Regions from separate parts of the Peribacillus simplex NBRC 15720 genome, predicted to be linked through region 2. Evidence: a T-box and tRNA genes for the amino acid it is inferred to sense, from the RefSeq annotation. Region 2 holds a T-box; the other holds one or more tRNA genes.
What was found. A T-box is a leader RNA that pairs with one kind of tRNA and senses whether it is charged. The one in region 2 lies ahead of thrS (threonine--tRNA ligase), so its partner is inferred to be a tRNA-Thr.

Region 1 (7,714 bases), 640 kb from region 2:
GATACAGAGGAATCCGTAGGCATCGGCGGCGGGATCGTCCGTCATGGGATGACCCCCAAACTAATCATGACCTTGGCCCTTGGCATGTATGCCATCGCCTTGTTACTAGGCATCTATATCTGTGCCGCATCATCTTGGTGGCTTGCTGCAGTAGGACTGGTTTGCATGCTTGTCGGCTATCTTTATACAGGCGGTCCCCTGCCCATTTCATATACACCATTCGGGGAACTTTTTTCTGGATTGTTCATGGGCTTTTTGATAATTCTGATCGCCTTTTTCATTCAAACCGGTTTTGTTTCTTCAACAGCCATCTTAATTGCCATTCCAAGTGGAATATTGGTCGGGTTGATCAACTTATCCAATAACCTACGTGACCATGATGGGGATAAGGCACATGGCCGAAAAACGATGCCAGTAGTGATGGGCAGGAAAAACGCCCTGACATTCATGGCAATCATGTTCGCCTTCTCTTATCTATGGCTTGTTGGACTAGTCCTTACTGGTAGCGTAACGGCATGGATTCTCCTTGCCTTCCTAAGCATCCCAAAAGCCATGGCCGCAATCAAAGGCTTCGTAGGTAAAACGCAGCCGATCACGATGGTGCCAGCAATGAAAGCCACGGCCCAAACGAACACCTTCTTTGGCTTACTCATGGCCATTGGATTATTCATCAGCTATCTTATATAATCTCCAAGGACTGAGCTCATCCGCTCAGTCCTTTTTCCTATCATCGTTCCATATTGTTTTCCTATACTCCGATTTGGGTAATAGATAATACAACCATCTTACCAATAAAAAATGAGATTTGGATTTTAAAAGGAGTGAATCGGATATGGCAACAAAACAACAAACGCAAAAATTCAAAAATGAACTGCTTCAAGAAAAAAATGAGCTAAGTAATCGAATTCAAAATGATGAACAATCCGTTCTGGATAAAAGCCAGACGGAATCGGTAGGGGAATTATCATCCTATGATAATCATCCTGCTGACCTAGGAACCGAATTATTCGAGATGGAACGGAATCAAGCACTCGATGAGCATGCACAATCCGAAATGGAGAAAATCGATGAAGCTTTGAAAGCCATAACAGAAGGTTCGTATGGCCGTTGTAAAACCTGTAATATGGAAATCCCCATCGAGAGGCTAGAAGCGATCCCAAGCACCCTCTACTGTGTCGAGCATGCCCCAGAACGGCCACTTTCACAAGAAAGGCCAGTGGAAGAGGATATACTGATTCCATCCAAGGGTGATCATTTTGAAAATCGTCATGGAATCGAAATAGTTGATAAAGAAGATAGCTTTGGTGAAGTTGCCAAATTCGGTACATCCGAAACGCCATCTGATTATACCGGCGATCATGGCAATTATAATGATCTTTATAAAACCGAGGATGAAACGAACGGATTTCCTGAAGACTATGAAGGATTTGCCGCAAATGATATCGAAGGAAAAAATAGAGTGGATATACCGAACAAAAAGCAAAAGGAATATGAAGATACACTGAAAGAAGAAAATATAGAATCCAATCTTGGAGACATTCCCTATAAACAAAAAGATAGTTATATCAATGAAAAGAAATGAAAAAAAGAAGCATACATGAATGTATGCTTCCCTTTTTGTTATGACCCGTACGGGATTCGAACCCGTGTTACCGCCGTGAAAGGGCGGTGTCTTAACCGCTTGACCAACGGGCCAACTGGCGGAGAAGGAGGGATTTGAACCCTCGCGCCGCTCGCGCGACCTACACCCTTAGCAGGGGCGCCTCTTCAGCCTCTTGAGTACTTCCCCATGGCTCCGCAGGTAGGACTCGAACCTACGACCGTTCGGTTAACAGCCGAATGCTCTACCACTGAGCTACTGCGGAACAATATGAATATGGTGGGCCTAAATGGACTCGAACCATCGACCTCACGCTTATCAGGCGTGCGCTCTAACCAGCTGAGCTATAGGCCCATATTTGGAGCGGGTGAAGGGAATCGAACCCTCATCATCAGCTTGGAAGGCTGAGGTTTTACCACTAAACTACACCCGCGAAATGGGGCGACTGATGGGAATCGAACCCACGAATGCCTGAACCACAATCAGGTGCGTTAACCACTTCGCCACAACCGCCGTAATATTATAAGATATGGTGGCTCAGGACGGAATCGAACCGCCGACACAAGGATTTTCAGTCCTTTGCTCTACCGACTGAGCTACTGAGCCACAAATGTATTGAATTTAAAGAATGGCGGTCCCGACGGGAATCGAACCCGCGATCTCCTGCGTGACAGGCAGGCATGTTAACCGCTACACCACGGGACCTAATAATTGCGGGGACAGGATTTGAACCTGCGACCTTCGGGTTATGAGCCCGACGAGCTACCGGACTGCTCCACCCCGCGACGGTAATAATGAAACGATTCGCATCAAGTTTTCGTGTATATTGTTTCGTCCGCTTCCTTTATGTAAGGCTGTTTCAAAACAACTTGCTGCTTTTTAAAAAAATGGAGGAGGTAGAGGGATTCGAACCCCCGCGGGATTTGACTCCCCTGTCGGTTTTCAAGACCGATCCCTTCAGCCGAACTTGGGTATACCTCCACGGCTTTAAAAAAATGAATATGGTGGACCTTGTAGGACTCGAACCTACGACCGGACGGTTATGAGCCGTCTGCTCTAACCAGCTGAGCTAAAGGTCCTTATATTTATTGGTAGCGGCGGAGGGGATCGAACCCCCGACCTCACGGGTATGAACCGTACGCTCTAGCCAGCTGAGCTACACCGCCAATATAATATAAGTATCTGATTGAAAAATGGTGGAGCCTAGCGGGATCGAACCGCTGACCTCCTGCGTGCAAGGCAGGCGCTCTCCCAGCTGAGCTAAGGCCCCATTCATTAAAAATCACGTGGTCGGGAAGACAGGATTCGAACCTGCGACCCCTTGGTCCCAAACCAAGTGCTCTACCAAGCTGAGCTACTTCCCGCAATAAAAACATGGTGCGCCCGGCGGGAGTCGAACCTACAACCTTCTGATTCGTAGTCAGATGCTCTATCCAATTGAGCTACGGGCGCATATTAAGATGGTGCCGAGGACCGGAATCGAACCGGTACGGTAGTCACCTACCGCAGGATTTTAAGTCCTGTGCGTCTGCCAGTTCCGCCACCCCGGCACATACGAAAAGTGGAGCGGAAGACGGGATTCGAACCCGCGACCCCAACCTTGGCAAGGTTGTATTCTACCACTGAACTACTTCCGCATGAAAGATGCGGGTGAAGGGACTTGAACCCCCACGCCTTGCGGCGCCAGATCCTAAGTCTGGTGCGTCTGCCAATTCCGCCACACCCGCATATAAAATGGTGAGCCATGAAGGATTCGAACCTTCGACCCTCTGATTAAAAGTCAGATGCTCTACCAACTGAGCTAATGGCTCGTGCTTGTACTATCTTAAAATGGTGCCGGCAAGAGGACTTGAACCCCCAACCTACTGATTACAAGTCAGTTGCTCTACCAGTTGAGCTACACCGGCAGGTGTAAAATGGTGGAGGATGACGGGATCGAACCGCCGACCCTCTGCTTGTAAGGCAGATGCTCTCCCAGCTGAGCTAATCCTCCATATAAAACCTGCTTGGCGACGTCCTACTCTCACAGGGGGAAACCCCCAACTACCATCGGCGCTGAAGAGCTTAACTGCCGTGTTCGGAATGGGAACGGGTGTGACCTCTTCGCTATCGTCACCAAACAATGTTAACATTTTTTCAAGACATATATTATTATAACGTCTTTTTGAGAAAATGCAAGAAGAAATTTTCATTCCTTCAAAACTAGATAATAAGAAGGTATTTCATTTTTTTAAAGCGTTGGTTAAGTCCTCGATCTATTAGTATCAGTCAGCTCCACATGTCGCCACGCTTCCACCTCTGACCTATCAACCTGATCATCTTTCAGGGATCTTACTAGCTTGCGCCATGGGAAATCTCATCTTGAGGGGGGCTTCATGCTTAGATGCTTTCAGCACTTATCCCGTCCGCACGTAGCTACCCAGCTATGCCTTTGGCAAGACAACTGGTACACCAGCGGTGCGTCCATCCCGGTCCTCTCGTACTAAGGACAGCTCCTCTCAAATTTCCTGCGCCCGCGACGGATAGGGACCGAACTGTCTCACGACGTTCTGAACCCAGCTCGCGTACCGCTTTAATGGGCGAACAGCCCAACCCTTGGGACCGACTACAGCCCCAGGATGCGATGAGCCGACATCGAGGTGCCAAACCTCCCCGTCGATGTGGACTCTTGGGGGAGATAAGCCTGTTATCCCCGGGGTAGCTTTTATCCGTTGAGCGATGGCCCTTCCATGCGGAACCACCGGATCACTAAGCCCGACTTTCGTCCCTGCTCGACTTGTAGGTCTCGCAGTCAAGCTCCCTTGTGCCTTTACACTCTACGAATGATTTCCAACCATTCTGAGGGAACCTTTGGGCGCCTCCGTTACTCTTTAGGAGGCGACCGCCCCAGTCAAACTGCCCACCTGACACTGTCTCCCACCCCGATAAGGGGCGCGGGTTAGAATTTCAATACAGCCAGGGTAGTATCCCACCAACGCCTCCACCGAAGCTAGCGCTCCGGCTTCTCAGGCTCCTACCTATCCTGTACAAGCTGTACCAAAATTCAATATCAGGCTGCAGTAAAGCTCCACGGGGTCTTTCCGTCCTGTCGCGGGTAACCTGCATCTTCACAGGTACTATAATTTCACCGAGTCTCTCGTTGAGACAGTGCCCAGATCGTTACACCTTTCGTGCGGGTCGGAACTTACCCGACAAGGAATTTCGCTACCTTAGGACCGTTATAGTTACGGCCGCCGTTTACTGGGGCTTCGGTTCAAAGCTTCGCTTGCGCTAACCTCTCCCCTTAACCTTCCAGCACCGGGCAGGTGTCAGCCCCTATACTTCGCCTTGCGGCTTCGCAGAGACCTGTGTTTTTGCTAAACAGTCGCCTGGGCCTATTCACTGCGGCTTTTCTGGGCTATTCACCCTAAAAAGCACCCCTTCTCCCGAAGTTACGGGGTCATTTTGCCGAGTTCCTTAACGAGAGTTCTCTCGCACACCTTAGGATTCTCTCCTCGCCTACCTGTGTCGGTTTGCGGTACGGGCACCTTACATCTCACTAGAGGCTTTTCTTGGCAGCGTGGAATCAGGAACTTCGGTACTATATTTCCCTCGCCATCACAGCTCCGCCTTAATGGAAACGGGATTTGCCTCGTTTCCGGCCTAACTGCTTGGACGCGCATATCCAACAGCGCGCTTACCCTATCCTTCTGCGTCCCCCCATCGTTCAAACGATGTATAGGTGGTACAGGAATATCAACCTGTTGTCCATCGCCTACGCCTTTCGGCCTCGGCTTAGGTCCCGACTAACCCTGAGCGGACGAGCCTTCCTCAGGAAACCTTAGGCATTCGGTGGAAGGGATTCTCACCCTTCTTTCGCTACTCATACCGGCATTCTCACTTCTAAGCGCTCCACCAGTCCTTCCGGTCTGACTTCAACGCCCTTAGAACGCTCTCCTACCATCGACACCATACGGTGTCAATCCACAGCTTCGGTGATACGTTTAGCCCCGGTACATTTTCGGCGCGGAGTCACTCGACCAGTGAGCTATTACGCACTCTTTAAATGGTGGCTGCTTCTGAGCCAACATCCTGGTTGTCTAAGCAACTCCACATCCTTTTCCACTTAACGTATACTTTGGGACCTTAGCTGGTGGTCTGGGCTGTTTCCCTTTCGACTACGGATCTTATCACTCGCAGTCTGACTCCCAAGAATAAGTATTTGGCATTCGGAGTTTGACTGAATTCGGTAACCCGTTGGGGGCCCCTAGTCCAATCAGTGCTCTACCTCCAATACTCTCATCTTGAGGCTAGCCCTAAAGCTATTTCGGAGAGAACCAGCTATCTCCAGGTTCGATTGGAATTTCTCCGCTACCCACACCTCATCCCCGCACTTTTCAACGTGCGTGGGTTCGGGCCTCCATTCAGTGTTACCTGAACTTCACCCTGGACATGGGTAGATCACCTGGTTTCGGGTCTACGACCTCATACTCATTCGCCCTATTCAGACTCGCTTTCGCTGCGGCTCCGTCTTATCAACTTAACCTCGCATGAAATCGTAACTCGCCGGTTCATTCTACAAAAGGCACGCCATTACCCATTAACGGGCTTTGACTACTTGTAGGCACACGGTTTCAGGATCTATTTCACTCCCCTTCCGGGGTGCTTTTCACCTTTCCCTCACGGTACTGGTTCACTATCGGTCACTAGGGAGTATTTAGCCTTGGGAGATGGTCCTCCCTGCTTCCGACGGGATTTCTCGTGTCCCGCCGTACTCAGGATCCACTCAGGAGGGAACGAAGTTTCAACTACAGGGTTTTTACCTTCTTTGACGGACCTTTCCAGATCACTTCATTTACCCCGTTCCTTTGTAACTCCATGTTGAGTGTCCTACAACCCCAAGAGGCAAGCCTCTTGGTTTGGGCTAATTCCGTTTCGCTCGCCGCTACTCAGGAAATCGCATTTGCTTTCTCTTCCTCCGGGTACTTAGATGTTTCAGTTCCCCGGGTCTGCCTTCAGTACCCTATGTATTCAGGTAAAGATACTGTTCCATTACGAACAGTGGGTTTCCCCATTCGGAAATCTCCGGATCAAAGCTTACTTACAGCTCCCCGAAGCATATCGGTGTTAGTCCCGTCCTTCATCGGCTCCTAGTGCCAAGGCATCCACCGTGCGCCCTTTCTAACTTAACCGTTAAAAAAGATCTTACAGATGCTTTGAAAAAAATTAATTGCCTTCTATCTATTATCTAGTTTTCAAGGAACAAAGCAGAAAGAATCCATCACATCGTGATGTTTGTCTTTCCTATTTGAATGAATTACTCATTCAAAACTGAACAAAACAAAAGCGCTCTCGTAATTATCCTTAGAAAGGAGGTGATCCAGCCGCACCTTCCGATACGGCTACCTTGTTACGACTTCACCCCAATCATCTGTCCCACCTTAGGCGGCTGGCTCCATAAAGGTTACCTCACCGACTTCGGGTGTTACAAACTCTCGTGGTGTGACGGGCGGTGTGTACAAGGCCCGGGAACGTATTCACCGCGGCATGCTGATCCGCGATTACTAGCGATTCCGGCTTCATGTAGGCGAGTTGCAGCCTACAATCCGAACTGAGAATGGCTTTATGGGATTCGCTTACCTTCGCAGGTTTGCAGCCCTTTGTACCATCCATTGTAGCACGTGTGTAGCCCAGGTCATAAGGGGCATGATGATTTGACGTCATCCCCACCTTCCTCCGGTTTGTCACCGGCAGTCACCTTAGAGTGCCCAACTGAATGCTGGCAACTAAGATCAAGGGTTGCGCTCGTTGCGGGACTTAACCCAACATCTCACGACACGAGCTGACGACAACCATGCACCACCTGTCACTCTGTCCCCCGAAGGGGAAAGCCCTATCTCTAGGGTTGTCAGAGGATGTCAAGACCTGGTAAGGTTCTTCGCGTTGCTTCGAATTAAACCACATGCTCCACCGCTTGTGCGGGCCCCCGTCAATTCCTTTGAGTTTCAGCCTTGCGGCCGTACTCCCCAGGCGGAGTGCTTAATGCGTTAGCTGCAGCACTAAAGGGCGGAAACCCTCTAACACTTAGCACTCATCGTTTACGGCGTGGACTACCAGGGTATCTAATCCTGTTTG
Region 2 (7,714 bases):
CCTTCTTGACCTCCATTTTAGGGGACCATGTATTTACATGGCTATTGAATGCATCCGGGCTGACCGGCTTCATCGCCTGGATTGGAATTGCCATAAGCCATTATCGCTTTAGACGTGCCTATGTTGCACAGGGCGGTGACCTAAACGAACTGAAATATAAAGCAAAATGGTTTCCACTCGGTCCGATCCTATCATTCGTCCTTTGCATGGGTGTCATTGCAGGGCAGAACTATCAAGCATTCCTAAGCGGCAGCATCGACTGGTATGGGGTCGCCGTCTCCTATATCGGATTACCGATATTCCTGGCTATCTGGTTAGGATACAAGATTTATCACAAGACCAAATTAATATCATTAAAAGATTGTCAATTCGATAAATCAGATGTGGCCTGATACCAATGGAAAAAACCTGAGATCCCTTTGGGGACTCAGGTTTTTTTGTATGAAATTCCAGTTATATCGTCGAAAATAGGAATATATCGACGAAGATCCAGCTATATCATCGAAAATATGAATATATCGACGAAAATCCAGTTATATCGACGAAAGTAGAAATATATCGAAGAAAACGGCAATTATCTATTAAAATTTGCAGTATGGTAATTTTTTCAATAAATCATTTTTTATAGCTGAATAAATGGAGAGGGTGTGCAATACTATTATTCTATGTACGATATTACTGTGGATGAAAGGAAACTGATGATGAAAGAGGCGTTTCGCGGTTCTGGAATTGGAGTCATTTTCATGGCATTCTTCGGTACACTTTGGGCTGGTATTGGTGTAATGGGATTGCAGGGGTGGGGGTTTCCCTATGTGGAACTCGCAGCCATACTCGTAGGAATCATAATGGTTATCGGCGGCATTTCATTAATTCATGCATCACAAAAAATGTCCAATCAAGTTTCGGAAAATGGGGCTAGGCGTCTTAAGCGTATCGGATTTTTGTTTAATATGGTCTTCATTGCCGAAGGTTTGCTGATCGGGATTGCCATTGCCATCTGTAACTTGATCAATCAGACCGATCTTATACCGGGAGTCATCGCCATTATTGTCGGGATTCATTTTTTACCTTTGGCCTCACTTTTCCAAATCAAGATCTACTATGCAACAGGAGCACTTCTCTGTTTATTAGCGCTTATCACATTGCTTATTGTGCCAGATACTGTCATGTTTGGAGAGCATCAAATCCTTGCACCGTTATCCTTGCTCGGCTTTGGATGCGCGCTAATTCTCTGGACCACTGGACTTACGCTATGGCTTAGAATAAAGAATTCAAGTCGAACGCTAGCCAATGAAGATTGAATCAATCAAAAAACCCGTCATGGTGAACGGGTTTTTCATTTTGATTAATTTTTCATCCAGGTCAAGAGCCTGACAATTTGAAATGGTTCATTCCAAACGAGAATGAAACTTAAAAGAAAGAATGCAGCCACAGCCAAAAATTTCGACTTTCCTTTTTCATTTTTATACATGGCCCCGAAACTGCAAAACATACCAATAAGTAACGCTCCGAATCCTGAGATCATAAGCAGCTTGGAGGCTTTAGGTAAAGCGAGGGAACAGCAAAATGATAGTGTACCAATCACTGCTAATACGATAGACCAATTGCTTAAACTTTTCATAGAGACTCCTTTTTTACTAATTATACCAATTTAGTGTTTGTAATGAAATTAAAAAATTTGAGGTTGTCACTTATGGAAATATATTGTAATATATATAACAATATAAAAATCCATTTACATTTTAGAAGCATTGATAAGGACATGAATCATTTTTACGGTCTGCAGAGAGGGAAGGGCAGCTGCGAACTTCCTGGCTTAGGAAACTGATTTACCGCCTTTGAGCTATATCGGTGAACAAGAGTAACTGATATCGTCTAAGCTGCGTTACAAGCTCCAGAGCCATGAGTGTTTCTTGCTTATGGGAAATTGGGTGGAATCACGGGTAACGCACTCGTCCCTTACTTAGGGATGGGTGCGTTTTTTATTATAATAATTATTGCCATGACAAGGACATGAATCATTTTTACGGTCTGCAGAGAGGGAAGGGCAGCTGCGAACTTCCTGGCTTAGGAAACTGATTTACCGCCTTTGAGCTATATCGGTGAACGAGAGTAACTGATATCGTCTAAGCTGCGTTACAAGCTCCAGAGCCATGAGTGTTTCTTGCTTATGGGAAATTGGGTGGAACCACGGGTAAACGCACTCGTCCCTTGCATAGGGATGAGTGCGTTTTTTTATTACTAAAAAAGGGGTGTTTATGTGATGGGTGAAAAAATGATTAAAGTTCAATTCCCGGATGGGCAGCAAAAGGAATATCCGCAAGGGATGACAGTGGAAAGTGTGGCAGGGTCCATCAGCTCAAGTTTAAGGAAAAAGGCAGTAGCAGGAATACTGGATAAGCAACTGGTTGACCTAAGTTTCAAGTTGAATAAGGATGCCGAACTGTCGATCTTGACTCTGGATTCGGATGAAGGATTACAAGTTTTACGACATACATCGGCGCATGTTTTGGCGCAGGCTGTGAAAAGATTATACCAAAACGTGGAATTAGGGATGGGGCCAGTAGTGGAAGATGGTTTTTACTATGATTTTAAGTTAGACCATCCTTTGAGTTCAGAAGATCTACAAGCTATTGAAAAAGAGATGGAACATATCATAAGTGAAAATCTGGAAATTAAAAGGATCGAAGTGTCTTATGACGAAGCTGTGAAGTTATTCGAGGGTAGAGGGGAGTCATTCAAGTTGGATATAGCAAAGAATATCCCTAAGGGTGAAAAATTAACGCTCTATCAACAGGGGGAATTCGTCGATCTATGCAAAGGGCCGCACCTTCCATCCACATCATTTGTAAAATCGTTCAAATTGACTCGTGTATCTGGTGCCTATTGGCGGGGAGACAATCAAAATGAAGTTCTTCAAAGGGTGTATGGCGTGGCTTTCCGAAAGAAAAAGGATTTACAGGATCATTTTAAATTCCTGGAAGAAGCGGCCAAACGCGATCACCGAAAAATAGGGAAGCAGTTGGAGTTATTCATGTTTTCGGAGGAAGCCCCTGGAATGCCGTTTTATTTACCTAAAGGACAAATTGTTAGAAATGAATTGGAGAAGTTCTCGCGGGAGCTTCAGACTGAAGCTGATTACGACGAAGTTCGGACTCCTTTCATGATGAACCAGCGGCTATGGGAACAATCGGGTCACTGGGATCATTACCATGAGAATATGTACTTCACTGAGGTGGATCAAACAAAATTCGCGATGAAGCCAATGAACTGTCCGGGTCATATGCTCATTTTCAAAAACAGTCTTTATTCTTACAGGGATTTACCCATCCGGATGGCCGAATTCGGTCAAGTCCACCGTCATGAATATAGCGGTGCATTGAACGGAATGCTGCGGGTCCGTACATTTTGTCAGGATGATGCACACATTTATGTTCGGCAGGATCAAATCGAAAGTGAAATTAAACAAGTGTTTCATCTGATTGATAAGGTGTATCGCACTTTTGGATTCGAGTATTCCGTTGAGCTCTCGACTCGTCCAGAGGATTCAATGGGCGATGATTCCCTTTGGCAGGCTTCTGAAACAGCCTTGAAAAATGTTCTGGAAAGCATCGGAATACATTATCAATTAAATGAAGGGGACGGGGCATTTTATGGACCTAAAATTGATTTTCATATAAAAGATGCATTAAAACGAAGCCATCAATGTGCAACAATTCAACTTGATTTTCAAATGCCCGATAAATTTGATCTGACTTACATCGATGAAAATAATGAAAAAGTTCGTCCTGTCGTCATTCATCGTGCCATTTTTGGATCGATCGATCGTTTTTTTGGAATCCTGATAGAACATTTTGCCGGTGCTTTTCCGGTATGGCTTGCCCCGGTGCAAGTACAGATCATCCCTGTCTCACAAGTTCATTTGAATTATTGTTTAAAGGTTCAAAAAGAACTGAAGAATCAAGGGATAAGAGTGAAAATTGATGATCGGAATGAAAAGCTGGGGTATAAAGTCAGGGAAGCACAGATGGGGAAAATCCCATATATGCTGGTCCTTGGAGATAAAGAAGAGATAGAAAATGAAGTGAATGTCCGGAAATACGGGGAACAAGAATTTGAAAATGTCGCAATAGAAACGTTCATCAAGAAAATGGTCCAGCAAATAAAAGAACGCAGCATCTAATAAGATAGCAGCTTAATCCAAACTCACGAGTAAATGCCCATTGAATTAGGTTTGGATAAAAAGAGACAGCCGAATAAATCGGCTGTCCTTTTTTATCTACAAATCCATACCCAGCCAACACCAGGAATGAACTGCTGGAAACAGTTACCCCCCCGGGCAGGTTAATCTAGGTATTGTAATCCAACTATATCAGTATGATGAACCTCATTTGGAATGCAACCTTCGAGTATTTGTACCATACCAGTAGCATTATTTATCCCCATTAAAATAAAGGTGTGCTGGGTGTTACCCCAAAAACCTCTGAAACAATGACCTTGTCGGCCTGCGTTTAAAAGGCTCTGAATAGTGGCTACTGGAACCAGTGTTTGTACTGGCAGTCTGTCATCATAATAAGGCAAATTAGCATAAGGATTATCGTAATAATATGGATCCGTATAATATGGAACATTATAAGAGTAATAACCGTATACATTACTTAAACTTATTATGTAAATAAAACCTTGGCTGCTTGGATGGCAAAGTAAATGCCAATCCCTATAAGGGATATACCCGAAATGATCGAGATGCCCATTAGAATTGGTTTGGATAATAAGCGTCTGAAAGTGCTGGCGATGATGGCCATTGCGAAATCCCAGATTAAGAGGCCGATAAGGATTCCTGAACTGTATAAAAGTAAATGATCCATATCATATTTTGAAGCGGAGTTTGCGAGAATGGATCCATAAATCCCCAGCCAAAACAAAATGGATAAAGGATTCGAAAGGGACATGATGAATCCAGTCAGGAATGAAGAAAAAAGGGAATCTTTCGCATTTCGTGCATTCACTTCAATCTTACCTGCACTAAGCAGACTTTCGATTCCGGTATAGGTCAGGACGAAAAATCCAAAAAGCCATAAAAATGTCTTCATGAAGGAGTTGTCCAAAAAGTGGACGACACCGAAAAAGACGAGGGCTATAAAAACGAAATCCGCTAAAATGGCACCCCAGCCAAAAATCCAGGCATGCCAAAAACCCTTTTTGATTCCTTTGTCCAATTGAGCAGCGTTTATGGGACCGATAGGAGCCGCTAATGATAAGCCTAATAATACATAGCTGAAAAAAACACCCAAATCATCACCTCATCATTTGATACATCTTCGCTTATTTGAATGTATTCAAACAATGGGACTTGTACCACCTTTTTAGTCCTTTTTTGAGTGGATATGGTGAATCATGGTCCGGTTTGCTTTATGGATGTACTTGGCCGTGACCTGGAACCTGGATGTTTTTGTAACCACACAGAAAAGTCCTTCATCATGTAATTTAGTCAAATGGAAAGACGTCAGTTTTAATGAATGCGCTATAAAACTCCAGGGGAATCGGAGGATAATTATGCCTGAATTATCGATACAGAATAAATACAATACAATTGATATCATGCATACTGATATTGCAATGAAATTAAGGATCATTTTGAAGAAATACTTTCAAATGCGTTAAACCTTATTAAGTATCAGCATCTATCGTTTTAAATGAAGGTAATGTTATTTAAATGGTGTGGAGCGGATTTTTACCTTCTAAAGTTTAAAGGTACGAGACTCTTGCGGGAAAAGCGTATCCAAGGAAGACCCTGCAGACGCAAAGAGCGCCTAGGGCGGACCATCCGCGGAAAGCGAGTGCTTGGAGGCAACGGTTCGAATTTTACAAACCCTCAAAAACATTGTTGGCAAAATGAATTATTATCGAGTTTGTCTACAGTCTGACCCATTCTTAAAATAGAATGGGTTTTTTCGTTTTAATGGACATAAGGGGTAATTTTGGGTAAAGCGCTACTGAATAAATCTTTCTGCGCTATAACATAATAATTTAAGACATCTAAAAAATGATGCAAAACATTTTCGTTTCACAAATGGTTACCTTTTATGCAATTATTTGCTTTTATAATGGATGAGGAGTGTAAGTATGGAAGGTCATGAGAAGCAAAATAATAATGTAAGCGTGTGGTGCCTGATCAGTATGGCATCGATTCCATTGGTGATGACACTTGGAAATTCAATGCTTATTCCGGTTTTGCCCATTTTTGAGGAAAAGGTGGGGATATCTTCATTTCAATCCAGCATGGTGATAACAAGCTATTCCGTTGCATCAATTTTTTTAATTCCTATAGCTGGCTATTTATCAGATCGATTTGGAAGGAAAATGGTGATCCTGCCAAGCCTGATCCTAGCCCTTATTGGTGGCTTGGTCGCTGGTTATGCATCATGGAAAATGGAAAATCCCTATACATGGATCATCATTGGGAGGGTATTGCAGGGGATTGGGGCGTCTGGGGCCTCGCCGATCATTTTGCCTCTGGTGGGGGATCTATACAAGGATGATGATGAAAAAACGAGTTCTTGTTTGGGTATCATAGAAACCTCGAATACATTTGGGAAAGTACTAAGTCCAATATTGGGTTCCCTGTTTGCTGCATTTATCTGGTTTTTACCATTCTTCTCAATTTCATTCTTCAGTTTAATATCTATTGTCTTGGTCTTTTTCTTTATAAAGGTACCAAAGGAGAAAGATGATCCGAAGAAATTCAAAGAATTCTGGCATGATACGAAAAAAATATTCAAGCAGGAAGGAAAATGGTTATATACAGTTTTCCTGATTGGTGTATTTGTCATGCTGGTTTTGTTCGGTGTTCTTTTCTTTTTGTCTGACAATCTTGAAAAAATCCATGATTTGCATGGAGTCAAAAAAGGTTTAGTGATAGCGATTCCGCTATTTTTTCTTTGTGTGTCTTCTTATGTTGCAGGGAAAAAAATCAAGGGTGAATTACCAATCATGAAAAAGATCATCATGATCAGTATAGCTGTCCTTTCAATCAGCCTTGTATTTGTCGGTTTTACAAAAAACAAAGTTTTCCTTTTATTACTCGTAACGAGTTTGGTGGGCATAGCAATTGGTGCGTTATTGCCGACACTCGACGCAATCATCACTCAAAATATAAAAAAGGAACAGCGGGGGACGATTACCTCCTTCTACATGTCATCAAGGTTCATCGGAGTTGCAGCAGGCCCCCCGGTCATGTCCCTGGTCATGAAAAATCATATCAATATGAGCTATATCATTTCAGGAATCATTGGCATAGGCATCGTTTTGATCGTTTTGAAATTCATAAGTTCAGACAAAAAAGAAGCTGCTGCCTAACGTAGGCTTCAATAGAAATTCTCCGAAAAGGCCGGGCTTTCCACGGCTTTTTTGTTTGTAACTCGCAAATTTTTTAGCATGTCTGGATCGTTGGAGCAGGGTCGATGATCGCAGATGGCCATTTCAATTATCTGGGTTTACACTGATCGGCTTTGGGGTTGATTTTGCTTATCAAGGCATTTCTGCCATCGTATCATAATGCTTACGTACATTACATATCACTTCAATTCTAATTTGATATTTGATTGATCATTTGGAAAACTTCTTCCTTGAATAATTCATTGTGGCCTTATCAACACTATGAATGATGGAAGGGGGGAACGTTATGACAACAAAAGCCAATTGCAGTTCAGCG

Region 1: it encodes a tRNA-Thr, which carries the amino acid that the T-box ahead of thrS (threonine--tRNA ligase) is inferred to sense. The anticodon was not compared.

Annotation. Positions count from the first base shown of each region.
Region 1 covers NZ_CP017704.1:3,156,017-3,163,730, reverse strand. Annotated here, with positions in the region: gene BS1321_RS15250 (1,4-dihydroxy-2-naphthoate polyprenyltransferase) at 1-687, shown strand, start outside; gene BS1321_RS15245 (TraR/DksA C4-type zinc finger protein) at 833-1,582, shown strand; tRNA gene BS1321_RS15240 (tRNA-Glu) at 1,624-1,695, opposite strand; tRNA gene BS1321_RS15235 (tRNA-Ser) at 1,699-1,789, opposite strand; tRNA gene BS1321_RS15230 (tRNA-Asn) at 1,791-1,865, opposite strand; tRNA gene BS1321_RS15225 (tRNA-Ile) at 1,878-1,954, opposite strand; tRNA gene BS1321_RS15220 (tRNA-Gly) at 1,960-2,033, opposite strand; tRNA gene BS1321_RS15215 (tRNA-His) at 2,038-2,113, opposite strand; tRNA gene BS1321_RS15210 (tRNA-Phe) at 2,131-2,206, opposite strand; tRNA gene BS1321_RS15205 (tRNA-Asp) at 2,230-2,305, opposite strand; tRNA gene BS1321_RS15200 (tRNA-Met) at 2,312-2,385, opposite strand; tRNA gene BS1321_RS15195 (tRNA-Ser) at 2,489-2,581, opposite strand; tRNA gene BS1321_RS15190 (tRNA-Ile) at 2,603-2,679, opposite strand; tRNA gene BS1321_RS15185 (tRNA-Met) at 2,690-2,766, opposite strand; tRNA gene BS1321_RS15180 (tRNA-Ala) at 2,795-2,870, opposite strand; tRNA gene BS1321_RS15175 (tRNA-Pro) at 2,888-2,964, opposite strand; tRNA gene BS1321_RS15170 (tRNA-Arg) at 2,976-3,052, opposite strand; tRNA gene BS1321_RS15165 (tRNA-Leu) at 3,062-3,150, opposite strand; tRNA gene BS1321_RS15160 (tRNA-Gly) at 3,163-3,237, opposite strand; tRNA gene BS1321_RS15155 (tRNA-Leu) at 3,246-3,327, opposite strand; tRNA gene BS1321_RS15150 (tRNA-Lys) at 3,336-3,411, opposite strand; tRNA gene BS1321_RS15145 (tRNA-Thr) at 3,432-3,507, opposite strand; tRNA gene BS1321_RS15140 (tRNA-Val) at 3,518-3,593, opposite strand; rRNA gene rrf (5S ribosomal RNA) at 3,605-3,720, opposite strand; rRNA gene BS1321_RS15130 (23S ribosomal RNA) at 3,839-6,771, opposite strand; rRNA gene BS1321_RS15125 (16S ribosomal RNA) at 6,948-7,714, opposite strand, start outside.
Region 2 covers NZ_CP017704.1:3,796,140-3,803,853, forward strand. Annotated here, with positions in the region: partial or broken gene BS1321_RS18345 (amino acid permease) at 1-392, shown strand, start outside; gene BS1321_RS18350 (DUF7010 family protein) at 648-1,301, shown strand; gene BS1321_RS18355 (hypothetical protein) at 1,346-1,621, opposite strand; T-box leader at 1,743-1,963, shown strand; T-box leader at 1,994-2,215, shown strand; gene thrS (threonine--tRNA ligase) at 2,276-4,183, shown strand; gene BS1321_RS18365 (LysE family transporter) at 4,668-5,294, opposite strand; gene BS1321_RS18370 (MFS transporter) at 6,127-7,359, shown strand.